DNA from 2 places in the Sphingomonas sp. J344 genome. Region 2 is predicted to be linked to the other one. Evidence: riboswitches for the same ligand, from Rfam matches in the RefSeq annotation. Region 2 holds a riboswitch; the other holds the start of a gene.
What was found. Region 2 has a riboswitch for cobalamin ahead of LRS12_RS08450 (DUF1852 domain-containing protein). Riboswitches for the same ligand answer to the same signal wherever they lie in the genome.
Positions count from the first base shown of each region.

Region 1 (9,749 bases), 1.3 Mb from region 2:
CCCCGGTTCGGCCAGCGGATTTCGCAGCAACCCCTGCAACACCGCGCCCGACAGGCCGAGGATCGCCCCGGTCAGCACGCCGAGCAGCATGCGCGGCAGCCGGATTTCGGTGATGACCACCCCGGTCAGCCGCGCGGTCCCGCTGGCCTCGCCCCCCAGCCATCCGGCATAATCCAGCCCCAGCGTGCCGATGCCGAGCGAGGTCAGGCCAAGTGCGAGCGTCACCAGCGCCAGAACAGGGATCAGCAACCGCCCGCTCATCGGGTCGCCCTCTGCCGGTTTGCCGTTTCAAGCTGACCGCGCAGCTCCGCCGCCGCCTCGGCGATCAGCGGCGTGCCGCAGATATAGGCGCGCGGGCTGACCCCGACCTGTCGCCCGGCCCATTGCTTGCGGACCAGCGGATGCCGCGCAACGCGGTCGCGCAGGCTCTGGCCGACCACGCCGCCGACCGGCGCGACGAGGATATCGGGGTTGAGCGCCAGCAACGCCTCGACATCGGTGCCCGCGACACCCTCCTTCGCCGCGTTGCGCGCACCCGCCGCGTCGAGCACCGCGTCGTACAGCGCGCCCTCCCCGCGCGAGAGGCCGTCGCCGCTCCACGACGCGACGCGCAGGTTAAGCGCGGGACGGCGCGACAGCTCGGCCAGCCGCGCATCCATGCCCGCGATCAGCGCCTCGCCCCGCGCAACCGTCCCCAGCCGCGCGGCCAGCGCGCGCACCGTGGCGCGGATCTCGTCCAGGCTCTGCGGTTGTGCCACCTCGATCATCGGAAAGCCGAAGCGGCGCAGTGCAGCGCGGGTCGCCGCCGACCCAAAGCTGTCGGCGACAATCAGATCGGGCTGTTGCCGTACCACATCCTCGATCTCGCCGCGATTGACCGCGATGCCGCGCGCGCGCGCCGACATCAGCGACAGTAGCGGATCGCGCGACAGCCAGGTGACCGACGCGATCCGCTCGGGCGGGAGCAGCATCAGCACCAGCTGGTCGGTGCACTGGTTGATCGACATGACGCGCATTGGCAGTGCGGGCTTCGCACCGGCCACGGGTGGAGGCGCGCTGCCGGCCGAAACCGGCAGCGTCATCCCCGCGATCGCCAGCGCGATGCCGGCGCGCCGCATCACAGCTTGACCCGCACCCCGGCGAACGCGCCGACGCCCGGCGTCGCGAAGCTGAACACCTCTTCGTAATCGACGTCGAACAGGTTCTCGACCCGCCCGAACAGCTGGACCTTCTCTACCACCTCGAACGCGACGTTGAAATTCACCAGCGTGAACGGCTTCAGCGATACGCGCACCGGGGTATAGCTGGGGTCGGTGAAGGCGATATCGGTCATCCGCCCGTTATGCCGTACCGTCAGCGTGGTCGAAAGCCGCTCGTCGCTGCTGGTGTAGGTCGCGTTGAAGCTGGCGATGTCGCCCGGCCGCCGCACTTCCTCGACGCCACTCTCTTCCGCATTGAGATGCGTGTAGCTCGCGTCGAACCGCAGCTGCGGGATCGGGCGTGCGCTGAGGAACAGCTCGACGCCATGCTGCTTGGACAGGGTCGTGCGGTTGGCTGGCGTCGCGACGAAGGTCGGGGGCGGGGTAGGTGGTGTAGATCTCGTCCTCGAGCGTCGAGTCGAAATAGGTCGCGCCGAACGTCACCGTATCGTCCGCGAGCGTTTGCTCGATGCCCGCTTCCCAGCCTTCCGACTTTTCCGGCTTCAGGTTCGGGTTGCCGATATAGACACCGTCAGAGAAGCCATAGAGCTCGTAATAGCCGGGATTCTTGACCCCGGTGCCATAAGCGACGCGCACGCGCGTGTCGGTGGGCAGGCGATAGCTGCCCTGTACACGCCAGGTTGTCGCGTCGTCGAAGCGGTTATTGTCGTCGTGACGGATCGAGCCACTTGCTGCGAAATCGCCCGCAGTCAGTTCATATTGCGCGACCAGTCCGAGATTATCGGTGGTCCGCTTGCCGGTGAAGGCATCCCACGGCGATCCGGTGCCGGGAGTGGTATTGCGGAACTCCTCACGCTCCAGATCGACCGCGCCGGTCAGCCGGTGGGTGACCGCGTCGCTGCCGAAGCGCAGGCTCGACACCAGCGAGCCCTTGTAGCGCTGGCCGGTATTGCCGAAATCGACGACGTCATTGGCGCGAAACATCGTCCGCTCGGTATCTGCGAACTGGCCGGAGAGCGTCGTGGTCCAGCGCCCGTCTAGTGCGCTGAACTGTGCGCTGAGCAGACCGTAAAGGCCACGGTTGCGGTAATGCACGCCGGGGCTGTCGATCGTATAGCCAAAGGTCGGGCTGGCGGGGTTCCCGTCGCTGTTGTTGGCATCCGCGTCGGTCACGCTGTAGCGCAGCACTCCGGTCAGCGTGAAGCTGTCCGACGGAGTCCAGTTGAACTTCCCGCTCAGCGCTGCGCTTTTCGACCCGATGTTGCGGGTGCCGGCGCGCGCCGTCGGGGTGCCGTCGGTGATGAAGCCCGTTGCCGACAGCGCATAGTCGAAACTGCCCGAAGCACCCGCGGCGCGTGCCGCCGCGCTGACGGTGCCGAACGACCCGCCCTCGATCCGCGCGCTGAACCCCGGTGCCTCGCGACCCGACAGCGTCAGATAATGGATCACGCCGCCGATCGCGTCGGACCCATAGAGCGAGGATTGCTGACCGCGCAGCACCTCGACCCGCGCGGCGCTGTCGGCCAGTACGCCGCTATAGTCGAACTCGCCCTGGAACGGGTCGGATACCTCGATCCCGTCGATCAGGGTCAGGACATGATTGCCCTCGGTCCCGCGAATGCGGATCTGCGTCAGCCCGCCGATCTGGCGGCTGACCGCCACGCCCGGTACGTCCCGCAGCACATCGGACAGGTTGCGTGTCTGACGCTGTTCCAGCGCTTGCGCGTCGATGACGGTGGCCGATCCGCCGATCTGCTCGATGGGAACGGCCTCGCCGGAGCGCGAGGCAGTGACGACGACGGTCTCGCTCGAGACTTCGGCGACGGCGGTTTCGCCCGCAATGGCGGGCGACGCCGCAGCGATGGCGAGCGTGGAAACGGACAGCAACTTCAACATGGGACATCCCCCGGCGCCGAGCAACGAGGGCAGGGGCCTGGCCATCCGCAGGCGGATGACGGGCGTCAATGCATCAAACGGGCGCATGATCGCCTGACGCACGACACCGCAGCGGCCCCCGCCGCTAGGTTCGTCGCTCAGACGGAGGACCGTGCCGTGGCCATTCCCTGGACCAAGGCAAGAGCGACCATGCGCCGGCAGGTCTCCTGGCTCGCGGGTCAGGGCAGGATGCACGGCCTTCCCGGACGATTGTCCAGTGGCTGTTCCCTCGAAGGGGAACCAGTGCATCGCGCTCGCCGCTTACAGTTGCAGGGACAGCCACGGAATTGGGCGAAAAACCGCCCGCACCGCATTCCCGTTTAAGCCCCTTGCGGGGCACCGGCGCGATCATGAAGCGCGGGGTCGCCCCCATGCTTCGAGCGGGTCTTTAGGACCGGTTCGAGGCGCCCGCAAGCATTATATAAAGAATTCTTTATATCGTTTCCGGGCGCAGGAAGCGGAACATGTGTGCGACATAATCGACCTTGCCCAACTCTACTCCCTGCGCGCGCAGGATCGCATAAGCGGTCATCAGGTGGAAATAGAATTGCGGCAGCGCCCAGTCGCGGACGAACTGCTCGGCGGTCAGGTCGAACACCATCCCCTGGGGCAGCGCATGGGCGATGGGGGGCGCCGGGGTCGATATCGGGCATATCGCTGCCGACTTGCTCCAGCAGCGCCAGCGTCTCACCAATCCGCGCCCGCGCATCGGCAATGGTGCCGGGATGTTCGCCCCCGTTGCGGCCTTCATCGAGCAGTTCGGAGAGCGACGCGGGAAATGCCTCGCCGCGCAGACGGTACACGCCTTCCTGTGCCTGGACACAGGCAAAGCGGATCTGCGTCGCCAGCGGAAACATGTCCGGTGCCAGCCGTGCCGCCATCAGCGCTTCAGTGACGCAGCCCTGCTCCTCGGCCTTGGCGAGCCACGCCGAAAGTGCGCGCAGCATCTGGCCATAGGTTGGGACGATCAAAGCGGATGGGGTCATTCGCGGCTCCGTTTCAGATGGTTGGGCGGGCGACCTAAGACAAGAGAGCGATGCGCGCCAGCGGGCTTCGATATGCACTTGTCCAAGGGCCGGGGTCAGAGCGGCTCCAGCGAAGTCCATTTCTGCGCACCGCGATGATTCTCGATCATCGCGTCGACGAACCACGGTACGCAGCCCGTCCGCGTCTCGCGGAGGCGTGGCGATGCCTGGTCTCGTACCGATCGGGCGAGATTGCGGTACAGATTGGCGAAATCTGTGGAAATGTGGTCCCCAAAGCTTTCTCCCCCATAGATTTCGGTGAACCGTGCGCGTCAGGCTTGCGCTCGGCACCGGCAACCGCTTAGATACTGTCAACGATGTCAGCCGACTGGTTGTCACACTCGGAGGGGATAGTGAAATCTCTCATCGCACTGCCCCTCGTGGCGGTAATATGTGGCGTGGTAGCGCTAACGGCCGGTTCTCCGAGCGTGCGTGCGCGTCCAGTCCAGGATGGCGCTCAGGCATTTGCCGCGTGCCGCGCCTGCCATACGCTTGCCCCAGGCGGGAAGAGCGTGATGGGTCCCAATCTCAACAAGCTGTTCGGGCGGAAGGCGGGATCGGCTCCCGGGTTTAATTACAGCCCCGCGCTCAAGCAATCCGGCATTGTCTGGGATGCGAAGACCCTCGACCAATATCTCGCCGCCCCCACCACGAAGGTGCCCGGGTCGCGGATGGTGATGAAGGTGGCCGATCCCGCGCGTCGGGCCGCGCTGATCGCCTATCTGAAGGCCGAAACAAAATAGCTGTGCCTGTGGGGGAGATGTCATGAGGGGTCCGGCGGTTTTCCTCGCACAGTTTATGGGCGATGCTGCGCCGTTCGACACCTTGCCCTCCGCCGCGCGCTGGATGGCGGAGGCCGGTTGTGTCGGTCGCTTGGCGACGGACAGGTCGATTTCGGCGGAATCTTTTCGGAACTCACGCAATGTGGCTATGCCTGCTGGGCGGCGCTCGAACGGGAAAGCTGCCTCAAGCATCCCGAGGACGGCGCGCGAAGGCGCACCGTTCATCGCCGCGCACATGATCCGCAAGGCGGACAAGGCATTCGACGATTTCGCCGGTGGCAGCGATCCGGGGCTCAACCGGGCGATGCTGGGGCTGGCATAAATACAAAAGGGGGGATGCAGCGATGGCCGAGAGATATCATAAGGGGCGGCTGTTCTGGCTGGGCATATTGGCGCTTTTTACCGCGGCGGCGGGGCTCGCCATTCGCGGCGCCATCGCCAGCGGGCTCAAGGCGGAGTGGATCGATCCGGTCGCGCCGTTGCAAGCGGGTGAGCTGATCGCCGCCGCCCTGGGCGCGGCATTCCTGAGCTTTGCAATCACCCTGTTCGTCGCGAGCGCATTTCTCGACCAGATCGGCATGAAGCGCTGCCTGGTCGCTGCCGGGCTGTGCTTCTTCGCCGGGCCGCTGCTGATCGTCACCGCGGGCCATCTGGCGACCGGCATGACGATCTACACGATCGTGTGGGTCGGGATGCTGCTCAGCGGGATCGGCTGGGGACTGACAGAGGCGGCGATCAACCCGCTGACGACGCAACTCTATCCCGATGACGCGACCCACCGGCTCAATGTGCTCCACGCCTGGTTCCCCGGCGGCATCATCATCGGTGGCCTGGCCGGTTTCTTCCTGTCGGCTACCCTGTCCTGGCAGGGGATCATGGCGCTGGTGATGATTCCGGCGGCCGCGACGATCCTGATGGCGGCAACCACAAATTTCCCGCCGCCGCTGCGCAGCGAAAGCGGCGTGACCTTCGGCCAGATGATCGGCGAGGTGTTTCGCCGCCCGAGCTTCTTCATCTGGTTCGGCGCGATGTTCCTGACCGCCGCGTCCGAACTCGCGCCCGGCCAGTGGATCGACGTCGCCCTGTCCAACCGCGTCGGCATGCGCGGCATCCTGCTGCTGGTGTACGTCAACGCGCTGATGTTCGTGTTCCGCCATTTCGCGGGGCGGCTGGCGAACAGGATCTCCAACCCCGGCCTGCTGTGGGTGTCGAGCTTGCTCGCCGGCATCGGGCTGTTCATGCTGTCGCAGGCGCAGTCGCCGGTTGCCGCGATCATCGCCTCTACCGTCTGGGGCCTGGGCGTATGCGTGATGTGGCCGACGATGCTCGCCTCGGTCGCGGAACGCTATCCGCGCGGCGGGGCGTGGGCGATGGGGCTGGTCGGATCGGCCGGCGCGCTCGCCAGCTTCTTCGTGCTGCCGCAGCTGGGCGCGATGTTCGACCAGGCGAAGATCGAGTTCGCGGGCGGGCCGGAGGCATTCGCCGCGCTGACGGGTGCAGCCAAGCTGGCGGTCGAAGATGCGGCGGCTTCGGTGTCGTTCCAGAAGCTCGCGATCCTACCCGCGATCCTGCTCGTTGTGTTCGGCTTCATCTGGCTGCGCGAACGCGGCAAGTCGCGCGCACAGCTAGCGGGTGAAGCGGCGTGAAGTTGACGCGGCGCTCCGTCCTCGCCGCCGGTGCCGCCACGGCGGGTGCGGCGGCGATGGCGCACGCCGCGACGCAATCGAATGCGCCGCGCTTCTCGCTCGGCTATGCGCCGCATGAGGGTAGCTTCAGGAGTCGGGGCAGTCGGCTGGAGCAGATCGCCTTTGCCGCCGATCAGGGCTTTACCGCCTGGGAGGATAACGAGGCCGCCGCTCGCCCCGTCGAAGAGCAAACCGCGATGGCCAGGGTGCTGCACCAGCGCGGCATGACGATGGGCGTGTTCGTCGCGTCGATGCCCAAATGGGCGCAGTCGCGACCGGTGCTCGGGGCGAATGACGATGGCGATCGCACGGCGTTTCTCGCTGATATCCGCGCGTCGATCGACGTCGCCAAGCGCCTCAATGCGAAGTGGATGACGGTCGTCCCAGGCTTTCTCGACCGCCGCGTGCCGATCGACATCCAGACGGGCCGGGTGATCGACACGATGCGCCGTGCCGCCGACATTGTCGCCCCGCACGGGTTGGTGATGGTGATGGAACCGCTCAATACCCTCGTCGACCATCCCGGCGTGTTCCTGCAGACGGTGCCCCAGGGCTATGCCATCGCGCGCGGGGTCGACAGCCCGGCGGTGAAGATCCTCGCCGACCTCTATCATGAGCAGATCCAGGCCGGACATCTCATCCGCACCATGGACAGTTGCTGGAGCGAGATCGCCTATCTCCAGTTCGGCGACAATCCTGGCCGCAAGGAGCCGGGCACCGGCGAAATCAACTATCGCAACATCGTTCGCTGGCTGCGCGCAAAGAAGTTCGCGGGCGTCATCGGCATGGAGCACGGCAATTCGGTTGAAGGCCGCGCTGGCGAAGATCGGCTGATCGCCGCCTATCGCGAGATCGACGCGGCATGAAGGGGAAGGGCGTGAAACTCAGTCTGTCCATCGCGGCATTGGTACTGGCTGCTGCGAGCGGCTCCGCCCCGGCGCAGGACAAGCCGGGCTTTCGCGATACGCCAACCATCCCAGGGACCAGCTGGAAGGTACACGACGCCGACAGGCCCCATCCGATCGTGGTGACGCCGTCCGCACTGCCCGGCGGTGCCCCGTCGGACGCGGTCGTCCTGTTCGACGGCACCTCGCTCGACGCCTGGCAGGCGCAGCATACACCCTGGACGATCGCCGATGGCGCAGTCACCTCGCGCCCGCGCGCAGGCGGCGGGGGCGAGAATGCGCTGATCAGCAAGGCGAGCTTCGGCGACGTCCAGCTCCATCTCGAATTCCGCTCACCCAATCCGCCGGAGAGAAGCTCGCAGGATCGCGGCAACAGCGGCATCTGGTTCATGCAGCGCTACGAGATCCAGATCCTCGACGGCTACAACAACCCGACCTATGCCGACGGCACGGTCGGCGCGATCTATGGCAACACGCCGCCGCTGGTAAACCCGTCGCGCCCGCCCGGCGAATGGCAGAGCTACGACATTATCTTCGAGCGCCCGCGCTTTGCCGCCGACGGCAAGCTGCTGCGCCCCGCCTATATCACCGCCTTCCTCAACGGCGTGCTGGTGCAGAACCGTCAGCCCTGGCGCGGCACCACCGTGTGGCGACAGGTCGCCAAATATCAGGCGCATGGCGACGCCGCGCCGATTCAGCTTCAGGATCACAATTCGCCGGTGTCGTTCCGCAACATCTGGGTGCGTCCGCTCCCCGAGGCGGCGGCGAGCCACGACCATCAGGGTGAGGGAAAATGAGATTAGACCGACGCGACGCGCTGGCCGGAATGGCGGCGATGTTCGGCACCGCGCTGTTCGCCCCGATCGCCCGCGCGGCATCGGCGCAGATGACGGTGATCAGCGATGGCCCGCCCAGCGCCCCGGTGTTCAGCGCGGACCAGCGCGCGCTGATGACCGCGCTCAGCGAGCGCATCATGCCGACCACCGATACGCCGGGCGCGATTGCCGCAGGGGTTCCGGAGTTCATCGAAAAGATGCTGGCGGACTGGGCGGTTCCCGAAGAGCGCAAGCCGATCCTCGCCGGGCTCGACGCGATCGAGGCGCGCAGCCAGGCCGACTTCCAGATCGCTGCGGTCAAGGCGACGCCCGAGCAGCAGGATGCGCTGATCACGCTGGCGATGGAGGACAAGATCCCCGATGGCCTGAGCTTCTTCACCAAGTTCCGACAGCTCGTCATTACCGGCTATTTCACCTCCGAAATCGGCATCACGCAGGAGCGCGACTATTTGCCCGTGCCGGGACGCTATGACGGCGCGCACCCCTATTCCCCCGGCACGAAGGTGTTCTCCTCATGATGATCGACCGACGCCAATGGCTGGCCGGCGGTGCTGCGCTCGCAAGCGCCCTCGCCGCCGCACCGCTCATGGCGCGCGGGAAGAAGGCGCGCGCGATCGGTCTCCAGCTCTATACCGTGCGCGAGTTGTTCGCCCCCGACCCGATCGGCACGCTCGAGAAGGTCGCGGCGATCGGCTATCGCGAAGTCGAATATGGCGGTGGCGGCTATGACAAGATGGACCACGCCGCGCTGCGCAAGGCGATGGACCGGCTGGGCCTCAAATGTCCGTCGATCCATGTCGGCTATGAGGCGTTGGCCGCCGATTTGGGTGCCGTGGTCAGAATGGCGAAGACGCTGGGTGCCGACACGATCGTGCTCCCCCTGGCTCACTCCCGCGATGCGCGACCCAGAGGGCTTCAAGCGCTTAATCGGTGATTTCAACCGCTGGGCGGGGCAGCTCAAACAGGCGGGGCTTGGCTTCGCCTATCACAACCACGATTTCGAATTCACCGTGAAGGCCCCCGACGGCCGCAGCCTGTTCGACATGCTGGTCGCGGACGGCGATCCCGCTTTGGTCAAGATCGAGCTCGACCTGTTCTGGACCATCGCTGCTGGCGAGGACGCCAAGGCGGTGATCAAGCGCCTGCCCGGCCGCATCTACGCCTATCACGTCAAGGATCGCACGGCCGATGGGAAGATGGTCAGCGTCGGGGCGGGCGTGGTCGATTTCGCCGACATCTTCGCGCTCAACAAACAGGCGGGCGTCAAACATCTCTATGTCGAGAATGATCAGGCGCCCGCGCCCTATCTGCCCGACATCAAGGCCAGTTTCGACCATTTGCGCCGGATCGGCGCGTAACCGGATTTAGTGGGGGATCGGCATGGCCGACAAGTTCGACGCGATCGTCATCGGCTCAGGAGT
Region 1 covers NZ_JAJONB010000001.1:2,960,217-2,969,965, forward strand. The annotation lists gene LRS12_RS15110 (iron ABC transporter permease) at 1-261, opposite strand, end outside; gene LRS12_RS15115 (ABC transporter substrate-binding protein) at 258-1,118, opposite strand; gene LRS12_RS20415 (hypothetical protein) at 1,118-1,333, opposite strand; gene LRS12_RS15125 (TonB-dependent receptor plug domain-containing protein) at 1,341-3,056, opposite strand; cobalamin riboswitch at 3,235-3,454, opposite strand; partial or broken gene LRS12_RS15130 (DUF1993 family protein) at 3,529-4,081, opposite strand; gene LRS12_RS15135 (cytochrome c family protein) at 4,438-4,863, shown strand; partial or broken gene LRS12_RS15140 (sugar phosphate isomerase/epimerase) at 4,963-5,224, shown strand; gene LRS12_RS15145 (sugar MFS transporter) at 5,247-6,548, shown strand; gene LRS12_RS15150 (hydroxypyruvate isomerase family protein) at 6,545-7,453, shown strand; gene LRS12_RS15155 (DUF1080 domain-containing protein) at 7,465-8,289, shown strand; gene LRS12_RS15160 (gluconate 2-dehydrogenase subunit 3 family protein) at 8,286-8,846, shown strand; gene LRS12_RS15165 (sugar phosphate isomerase/epimerase) at 8,846-9,262, shown strand; gene LRS12_RS15170 (sugar phosphate isomerase/epimerase) at 9,225-9,686, shown strand; partial or broken gene LRS12_RS15175 (GMC family oxidoreductase) at 9,709-9,749, shown strand, end outside.
Region 1: it holds a riboswitch for cobalamin, as region 2 does, so the genes downstream of both, LRS12_RS15125 (TonB-dependent receptor plug domain-containing protein) here and LRS12_RS08450 (DUF1852 domain-containing protein) in region 2, are expected to answer to the same signal.

Region 2 (9,749 bases):
ATAGCGGATCATCTTTGCCGAGATTCCCGTTAACCGCGCCGCCGTGCCTATATTCATGTCTGTCCGCCCGCTGATACCGACGCAAAAAATATAGCGGCACCGGCTTGACCTTCCAATGGTTGGAAGGATTATTGGCCCATCACGTTGGGGTTGGAAGCGACCCTGACTCCGCAAATTCAAGGAGTTCGACGTGGCACGCACCGTAAAGACCGCAGAATTGTTTCGTATGGTGATGCCCAAGCACACCTGTCCCTACGGCCTGAAGGCACTCGATCTGCTCCGGCGCGAAGGCTTTTCGGTCGATGACCATCACCTGACGACGCGATCCGAAACCGATGCGTTCAAGGTAGAGCATGGGGTGGCGACCACGCCGCAGGTCTTCATCGATGGACGGCGCATTGGCGGCTATGACGATCTGCGCCGCTATCTGGGCAAGCGCGTCCGCGACAAGGACGCGGTGACCTATGTCCCGGTCATCGCGCTGTTCGGCGTCGCCGCCGCGATGGCGCTTTCGGCCAGCTGGGCAATCGAACAGAGCCTGTTTACGGTTCGCGCGGCCGAGTGGTTCATCGCTTTTGCCATGTGTCTGCTCGCCCTTCAGAAGCTCAAGGATGTCGAGAGTTTCGCGACGATGTTCCTCAACTACGACCTGCTGGCCAAGCGGTGGGTGCCCTATGGCCGCATCTATCCCTTTGCTGAGCTTGCCGCCGGCATTTTGATGGTCACCGGGACGATGATGTGGCTTTCGGTGCCCATCGCATTGTTCATCGGCACGATCGGCGCGGTATCCGTGTTCTATGCCGTCTATATCGAGCGGCGGGAGCTCAAATGCGCCTGCGTCGGCGGCGACAGCAAGGTTCCGCTGGGTTTCGTCTCGCTGACCGAGAATGTGATGATGGTCGCGATGGCGGTGTGGATGGTGGCAAAACCATCGCTGCTTGCCACGCACTGAGCCCACAGCATGCATCGCCGTGAGGGATGACCCGCATCGGCGCGTAGTCAGGTGCAATTCAACGGAGCTTTAACAAGCCATGGTTCGAACAATGGATCGACGACAGCTGCTCGGCGGCGTCGGGATGGGGGGCGCTGCCCTTGCGCTTTCGCAATGGATGCCGGCATGGGCGCGCAGCAATTCTCCCGGTCTGGTTGCTGACCTCAAGACGGTGTCCGGCGAAGACATCCGGCTGCGCATTGCGCACCAGATGATCCATCTCGACGGCCGCCACGGCCATGCGATCGGGATCAACGGCACCGTGCCGGGGCCGCTGATCCGGTTGCGCGAGGGGCAGAATGTCCGGCTTCATGTCGAAAACGCTCTGGACGAAGACAGCTCGATTCATTGGCACGGCCTGATCCTCCCCTTTCACATGGACGGGGTGCCGGGGGTCAGCTTTCCTGGGATCAAGCCACGCACCACCTTTACCTACGAGTTCCCGATCGTTCAGGCAGGCACCTACTGGTATCACAGCCATTCGGGGTTGCAGGAGCAGATGGGCCATTACGGCCCGATCGTGATCGATCCCGAAGGCGATGATCCGATCCAGTCCGATCGCGAGCATGTGATCGTGCTGTCCGACTACAGCTTCATGCATCCGCACCGGATCTTCCAGAAGCTCAAGCAGATGGGCGGTTACTTCAACCACCAGAAGCTGACCGCGACCGACGGCGAAGCGATGTCGGCCGCCGAGCGGATGGCCTGGGGCAAGATGCGGATGGACCCGACCGATATTTCTGACGTCACCGGCGCGACATACACTTACCTCGTCAACGGCCATGGCCCGAAAGAGAACTGGACCGGCCTGTTTCGACCGGGCGAGCGGGTGCGGCTGCGCATCGTCAATGCGTCGGCGATGACGACATTCAACCTGCGCATTCCGGGGCTGAAGCTCAGCATCGTGCAGGCGGACGGAATGAATGTGCGCCCCGTTGCGGTCGACGAGTTCCAGATCGCGGTCGCAGAAACCTATGACGTGATCGTCGAGCCGAGCGAGGACCGCGCCTACACCTTCGTCGCCGAGACGGTTGATCGCTCGGGAATGGGGGTCGCGACGCTGGCACCTCGGCCCGGCATGCGCGCACCGGTGCCACCGCTGCGCAAGCGACCGCTGGCGACGATGAAGGATATGGGAATGGGTGGCATGGGCGGTCATGGCGCTGCCGCCTGCACGCCTGAGCATGCGGCCATGGGCCATTGCACGATGCCAAGCGGCGACGGCGCGGAACACAGCGCTGGCACCGCGATGAAGCATTCGATGCGCGATTTCTCGGTCGCGCCTGACGTTGCCAAGACGCCGACGGTCCAGTCGATCTCGCCGATGCCAGTCGATCGGATGGGCGAACCTGGACAGGGGCTGGACGATGTCGGCCATCGCGTTCTCAATTATCGTGATCTGGTCGCGCTCGATCGAAACCCCGACATTCGCGGCCCTGAGCGCGAAGTGCGCATCCACCTGACCGGCAATATGGAACGCTATATGTGGGCATTCGATGGCGAGAAGCTGTCCGAGGTTGGCGCCCCGATCCCGTTCACCGAAGGCGAACGCGTCCGGGTCACCCTGGTCAACGACACGATGATGACCCACCCGATCCATCTGCACGGACATTTCTTCGAGCTGGTGACGGGGCATGGCGACCATTCGCCGCGCAAGCACACCGTCAACGTTCAGCCTGGCGGCACCGCTGCCTTCGACTTCACCGCCGACGCAGTGGGCGACTGGGCGTTCCACTGCCACATGCTCTATCACATGCATGCCGGGATGATGCAGGTCGTGACCGTGCGCCCGCAGGAGGACGCGGCATGATCGGCAGCCTACTTCTCGCCGGGACCGGCTTTGTTTCTGCCATGGGTCTTGCGCCCGCCGGACAGACGATGCCGCCGATGGCGGCTCCCAAGGCTGAGGCTCAGGCCGCGTCAGCCTGCACGCCAGAGCATGCGGCGATGGGGCATTGCCAGATGCCTGATACCAAGGCGCCGGCGAGCCCCCCACGAACGACCCGGATTGTCCCCCCGAACACGCAAAAATGGGGCACTGCACACCCAAGGACGCGGCACCGGCAGAGGATGCGGTCGGCACCGACCTGGCGCCGGGCACTGGCCCGGCACCCGCCCCCGTCGCGGCGAACTATGCCGACCGCGTCTGGGGCCGCGAGGCGATGCAGCCGACCCGCGACGACCTGCGCCGCCATCACGGTGGCGGCACGTTCAGCAAGGTGACGATCGATCTGGCCGAGCTGACCATCGCCAAGGGACATGAAGGATATCGTTTCGAGACCGACGCATGGTTCGGCGGTGACATCAACCGCCTCGCGTTGAAGGCTGAAGGCGAAGGCACCTTTGGCGAGGCGATCGAAGGCGTTGATTTCAAGGCGCTCTACTCACGCGCGATCGGCCCCTATTTCAATCTTCAGGGCGGTCTGAGACAGGAGATTGGTCATGGTCCCGACCGGACCCATGCCGTGATCGGCATCGAAGGGCTCGCGCCCTATTGGTTTGAGGTCGATGCCTATCTGTCGCTCTCGACACAGGGGGAACTGCGCGCCAGTGCGTCGGCGGAATATGACCAGCGTCTGACCCAGCGCCTGATCCTTCAGCCGAAGATCGAGTTCGAGCTATCGGCACAGGACATCCCGGCGCTCGGCATCGGGGGCGGGTTCTCGAGCGCCGAGGCGGGGCTCCGTCTGCGCTACGAGATCGCGCGCGAGTTCGCGCCCTATGTAGGCATCGTGCATGAGCGAAAGTTTGGACGAACCGCATCCTTCGCGCGTGCGTCCGGCGAGGATACGCATGCGACCAGTCTCGTCCTGGGGGTCCGTGCCTGGTTCTGAAGGTTATAGGTGCAGGGCTGAAGATGGTGGCGCATGCGCATAGCGCGGTTCAGGAGGTCTGATGCTCTACCTAGCAATCAAGGCGGCGATTTCCGGCGTGCTCATCGCGCTCGTCTCGGAGATCGCCCGCCGCTCCCCCGGCTTCGGCGCGCTGGTCGCGTCGCTGCCGCTGGTCTCTGTCCTCGGCATGATCTGGCTCTGGCGCGACAAACCCGACATAACGCTGATGGCCGATCACGCACTCGCGACCTTCTGGTATGTGCTTCCCAGCCTGCCGATGTTCTTGGTGATCCCACTGTTACTCAAGCGTGGCGTCGGTTTCTTGCCGTCGCTCGCAGCCGGATGCGTGCTGACGGTGCTGCTCTATGCGGGGATGACGGTTGTGCTGGGACGATTCGGGGTCCGGCTTTAAGGCGGCTACTTCATGACCTCGCGATGCCAGATTAGCGAATCCAGCTTACCGGTTCGAGGCAATGTATATTGAGCAAGCGCATAAGCCTTGGTCGCCACCCCGAATCCACCTGACCTCTAGCGACCGATGGTCGGAGATAACCTCTAGCAGTTGAGCGGATTGAAACGCAGAAATCCACTAGCCTCTTGGCGGGGATCTACCCACTGTCCGCGCAAGTCACGCGATGGCTGCTTTCGTGGTTCGTCCTGCCAAAAGCCGCCAGACCGCTTACGGCCCACATCCCGCCGTTCGCTACCCCTGCCGGGCGATGGCCGAAAATGGGCCGCAACCGGACTGGCGGCTTGTGGCCGCCGGAGCGGCATAAGCAGACATCGTAGCGGGTGGTGCGCGTACAACTCGAATTAGGCCGTCAGCAGCCTGTCTATTTTCGGGTACGGCAGTGGGCAAAGCCGACGCACGTAAGCCGATTGCGCCAGAACTCCGTTTCTGAACACTGCCGTCTTCCGCTCGATCATCACCTCGCAGTGGGTCTGCGGTCCGAGAGCATGGCTCTCGATCTCGCCCCGATTGCGGACCATGTCGTTGGTCGACCCTTGTGCGTCACGCTCTCGACCGGCCGCACCCGTCGATATGTCAATCATCAATTCCCGCATGACAATCGCCGCGCAGCACAATCTCATAACGATATAAAGATATCTTTATATCAGGATTGACAGCGTAGTTTCGATTGTGTTGAAAGGGCGCGTCGAGGTTCCCCGCCTCAGGCACGACGGCGGGGCTAAGACGGGAAGCCGGTGATGTCCTTCTGGGCAGATTCCGGCGCTGCCCCCGCAACTGTAAGCGGCGAGTGGCGGTTCCATTTTGTGCCACTGAGCGTCCGCAAGACGCTCGGGAAGGCCGGAACCACCGCGACGACCCGTGAGCCAGGAGACCTGCCTCCGACGCGATAACGTTCCTCGGACGGGGGTGTCTCCGGTGGATCGCGCTTGACGCAGGGCTTGCGGCTGTCCGCCGTCGCCTGTCCATCGTGCGCGTTCTTCCTTCGGCCCTCCTGCCCGCACATGCAGTTTGGGGTACCGACCATGACCGACAGCGCCTTCACCTTCACGCTCAAGAGCATTCCGTTCGACGAAGAGTATCGGCCGGCCGACAATACGCGGATCACGACCAACTTCGCCAATCTGGCGCGGGGTGAGCGCCGTGAGGAAAATCTGCGCAACACGCTGCGCATGATCGACAACCGCTTCAATTCACTGGTGCACTGGGACAATCCGGCGGGCGATCGCTACGCGCTCGAGCTCACCATCATCACCGCCGAGATGCATGTCGCCGCCAACGGCGCTCAGGATGCGTTCCCGCTGATCGAGATCCTCAGGACCACGATCATCGACAAGAAGACCAGAGCGCGGATGGACGGCATCGTCGGGAACAATTTTTCCTCCTACATCCGCGATTACGACTTCAGCGTCGTGCTGCCCGAACATAGCAAGGCGCATCCCAACTCGGGCACGCCAGAAGGGTTCGGCGACCTTCACGGCAATCTGTTCAAGCATTTCCTGAAGTCGGAAGCGTATCGCGCAACGTTCAGCAAGCCGCCTGTGATCTGTCTCAGCGTGTCGAGCAACAAGACCTATCAGCGTACCGGCAACGAGCACCCGATCCTGGGCTTTGAATATGAGAATGACGAGTTCTCGGCGACCGACGACTATTTCGCGAAGATGGGGATGAAGGTCCGCTACTTCATGCCGCGCAACAGCGCCGCGCCCTTCGCCTTCTACCATATCGGCGACCTGCTGGGCGACTATACCAACCTCGAGCTGGTCAGCACGATTGCGACGATGGACACGTTCCAGCGCATCTATCGCCCCGAGATCTACAACGCCAATTCGGTAGCGGCGGAACAGTATCGGCCTAGCCTGAAATACCAGGACTATTCGCTGACCCGCATCGTCTATGACCGCGAGGAGCGTAGCCGGCTCGCGTTTGAACAGGGCAAGTTCGCCGAAGAGCGGTTCATCAAGCCCTATCGCGCAGCGCTTGAACAATGGTCGGCCAGTTTCGCCGCCTGATCTCCCCTGAATTCAAAGGTATTTTCGAACATGACGATGTTGTTGCCCACGACGACCGCGGGCAGTCTGCCCAAGCCCTCCTGGCTCGCTGAGCCCGAGAAGCTGTGGGCCGCGTGGAAGCATGAAGGCGAAGAACTTGTCGCCGCCAAGCAGGACGCGCTGCGCCTTGCGGTCGATGATCAGAAAAAGGCGGGTATCGACATCGTCGGCGATGGCGAACAGACGCGCCAGCATTTTGTCACCACCTTCATCGAGCATCTGGAAGGCGTCGATTGGGAAAAGAAGCAGGTCATGCGCATCCGCAACCGCTACGACGCCAGCGTGCCGTCGGTGGTGGGCGCGGTGTCGCGGCCCAGGTCGGTGTTCGTCGAGGATGCCAAGTACCTGCGCGCGCAGACCGACGGGCCGATCAAATGGACGCTGCCCGGTCCGATGACGATGATCGATACGTTGTACGACGATCACTATAAGAGCCGTGAGAAGCTCGCCTGGGAATTCGCCTGCATCCTCAACGAAGAGGCGAAGGAGCTGGAAGCCGCAGGCGTCGATATTGTCCAGTTCGACGAACCGGCGTTCAACGTCTTTTTCGACGAGGCGAACGACTGGGGCATCAAGACTCTGGAGCGCGCCGCCGAGGGGCTGAAGTGTGAGACCGCGGTCCACATCTGCTATGGCTATGGCATCAAGGCTAACACCGACTGGAAGAAGACGCTCGGCTCCGAATGGCGGCAATATGAGGAAATCTTCCCCAATTTGCAGAAGTCGACGATCGATATCGTCAGCCTCGAATGCCAGTGTTCGCGCGTACCGATGGACCTGATCGAGCTCATTCGCGGCAAGAAGGTGATGGTCGGCGCGATCGACGTGGCGACCGACACGGTCGAGACGCCCGAAGAGGTCGCGGCGACGCTGCGCAACGCGTTGCGCTTCGTCGATGCCGACAAGCTCATCCCCGCCACCAACTGCGGCATGGCGCCGCTGTCGCGTGCGGTTGCGAACGGCAAGCTGAGGGCGCTGGGTGCGGGTGCGGAGATCGTCCGCAAGGAACTGGCGGCGTAAGCAAAAATCGGGTCCGGCGATGCCCACACGGCATCGCCGGACGGCGTATCCGGGCGCGGTCGCGTGCTCGATTCAGGAATATTCGATGAACGCTCTTCTGCGCCGCCCGCGGCTCGATCCCTATATCTTCGCGATCATGGCGATGGTCGCGGTGGCCGCGATCATTCCCGCGCGGGGCGTCGGGAAAGAGGTGCTTGATCATGTCGTGCACGCCGCGATCGCGCTGCTGTTCTTCATCTATGGCGCGAAGATTTCGCGGCAGGCGATCTGGCAGGGCATCGCCCATTGGCGCCTGCAGGGTCTGGTCTTTGCCACCACCTTCCTCGCCTTCCCGGTGATCGGGTTCGCGTTGATCGCTCTGGCGGGGGGCGTTCTGGATAGCGGGCTGGTCACCGGCCTGATGTTCCTGTGCCTGTTGCCCTCCACGGTGCAATCGTCGATCGCGCTGACCTCAATCGCGCGCGGCAATGTCCCGGCGGCGCTGTGCTGCGCGTCGCTGTCGAACCTAGCCGGGGTGGTGATCACGCCTGTGCTCGCGGCACTGCTGCTGACCACCAATAGCGGCGGCATTTCGCTCGACGCGGTGCGCGAGATCGCGCTGCAGATCCTGCTGCCCTTCATCATCGGCCAGTTGGCGCGCCCGCTGGTCGGCGACTGGTTCACCCGCCAGAAGACGCTGACGATGCTGGTCGATCGCGGATCGATCCTGCTGGTCGTCTATGCGGCGTTCAGCGCGGGCGTGGTCGCGGGCATCTGGAGCAAGGTGACGCCGCAGAGCATTGCGCTGGTCATCCTGCTCGATCTGCTGCTGCTGTCGATCGCCCTCGTCTTCACGACTGCGGCCGCTCGCCTGTCGCGCCTGCCGGTCGAGGATGAAGTCACGATCGCGTTCTGTGGATCGCAAAAGAGCATGGCGAGCGGACTGCCGATGGCGAACATCCTCTTTCCGGCCAGCACTGTTGGCCTGATCGTCCTGCCGCTGATGCTGTACCACCAGATGCAGCTGATGATCTGCGCCGCGCTCGCCCGGCGCTACAGCCTGCGCCCCGAACAAGCCGTGCCGATGGTCACAGCCGCGGCATGACCCCGATTCATCCAGCCGTCAGTCAAGGATCAAACCCTATGACCATCCTCCGCGATATCGACGACGACAGCGATCTGCGCCAGCTGTTCGGCCGGTTCCCGACCGGCGTCACGGCATTGTGCGCGATGAATGGGGACCAGCCGATCGGCATGACCGCAAGCGCCTTCGTGGCGATCTCGCTCAAGCCCGCATTGGTCTCGGTGTGCATCAAGCACGGGTCGTGGACCTGGCAGCAATTGCGCGGGTGCGACCGGATCGGAATCTCATTTCTGGGCCACGGGCACGCCGCAGTCGCGCGTCAGCTATCGCAGCGCAGCGACGACCGGTTTGAGGGGCTGGATTATGACGTGACCACCAACGGCGGGCTGTTCCTCGCCGGTGCGACAGCCTGGCTCGAATGCGCACTCGAGCGGGAGATACCTGCCGGAGACCACGACATCGTCCTGTTTCGCCTTCATCGCGCATCGGTGGCCAACGCGGTCATGCCTCTCGTCTTCCACTCCAGCGACTTCCACACTCTTGCGCCCGTCGATCAGATGCACTGTTCATTGCCATCTTCAGGGCTCAAGGTCGGAGCCGCTGCCTCGGCAGCGTGCGCAGATCGATGAGCAGCGACCTCGCCGCCGTTGCGCCCGGTACCGTCCAGTTGATCGATATGATCTTCCCCGGCGATGCCAACCATCACGGCACGCTGTTCGGCGGCGTGGCGCTCGCACATATGGACAAGGTGGCGTTTCTTGCCGCCACACGTCATGGCCGCGCACCGTTCGTTACCGCAGCATCGGACAAGATCGATTTCAGGGCACCGGGACGCATCGGCGAGATGGTCGAGGCCACCGGTCGCGTGGTTCGTGTCGGCAACAGTTCGCTCGATGTGGAGGTCGAACTCGTTGCCGAAGCCCTGGTTACTGGTGAGCGACGCACCTGCGCGAGCGGGCGCTTTGCGATGGTCGCGGTAAAGACGGCCGAAACGGTCCTGCCGCTCCCGCCGCTCGACCTGACTGCTTCTGCGCCAAACGACGATCTCTTGCGGATGGTCGAGATCGTATTCCCACCGCAGACCAACCATTATGGTACGCTCTACGGCGGCGACGCGCTCAAGATGATGGGCAAGGCGGCGTTTATCGCCGCGACCCGGCGCGCGCGCGCGGTGATGGTCGTGGCGGCGTCGGACAAGATTGAATTCGAGTCTCCCATCCGTGAAGGTGAGTTGGTCGAACTCGCAGCCAGACCGGTTGGTACCGGCCGCACGTCGGTGCAAATCGCTGTGGACCTGTGGGCAGAAGGCCTTTTGACGGGC
Region 2 covers NZ_JAJONB010000001.1:1,639,939-1,649,687, reverse strand. The annotation lists gene cueR (Cu(I)-responsive transcriptional regulator) at 1-57, opposite strand, end outside; gene LRS12_RS08470 (glutaredoxin) at 227-952, shown strand; gene LRS12_RS08465 (copper resistance system multicopper oxidase) at 1,032-2,801, shown strand; gene LRS12_RS08460 (copper resistance protein B) at 3,022-3,825, shown strand; gene LRS12_RS08455 (DUF3147 family protein) at 3,887-4,237, shown strand; cobalamin riboswitch at 4,969-5,192, shown strand; gene LRS12_RS08450 (DUF1852 domain-containing protein) at 5,320-6,306, shown strand; gene LRS12_RS08445 (methionine synthase) at 6,337-7,365, shown strand; gene LRS12_RS08440 (bile acid:sodium symporter family protein) at 7,451-8,449, shown strand; gene LRS12_RS08435 (flavin reductase family protein) at 8,488-9,057, shown strand; gene LRS12_RS08430 (acyl-CoA thioesterase) at 9,054-9,749, shown strand, end outside.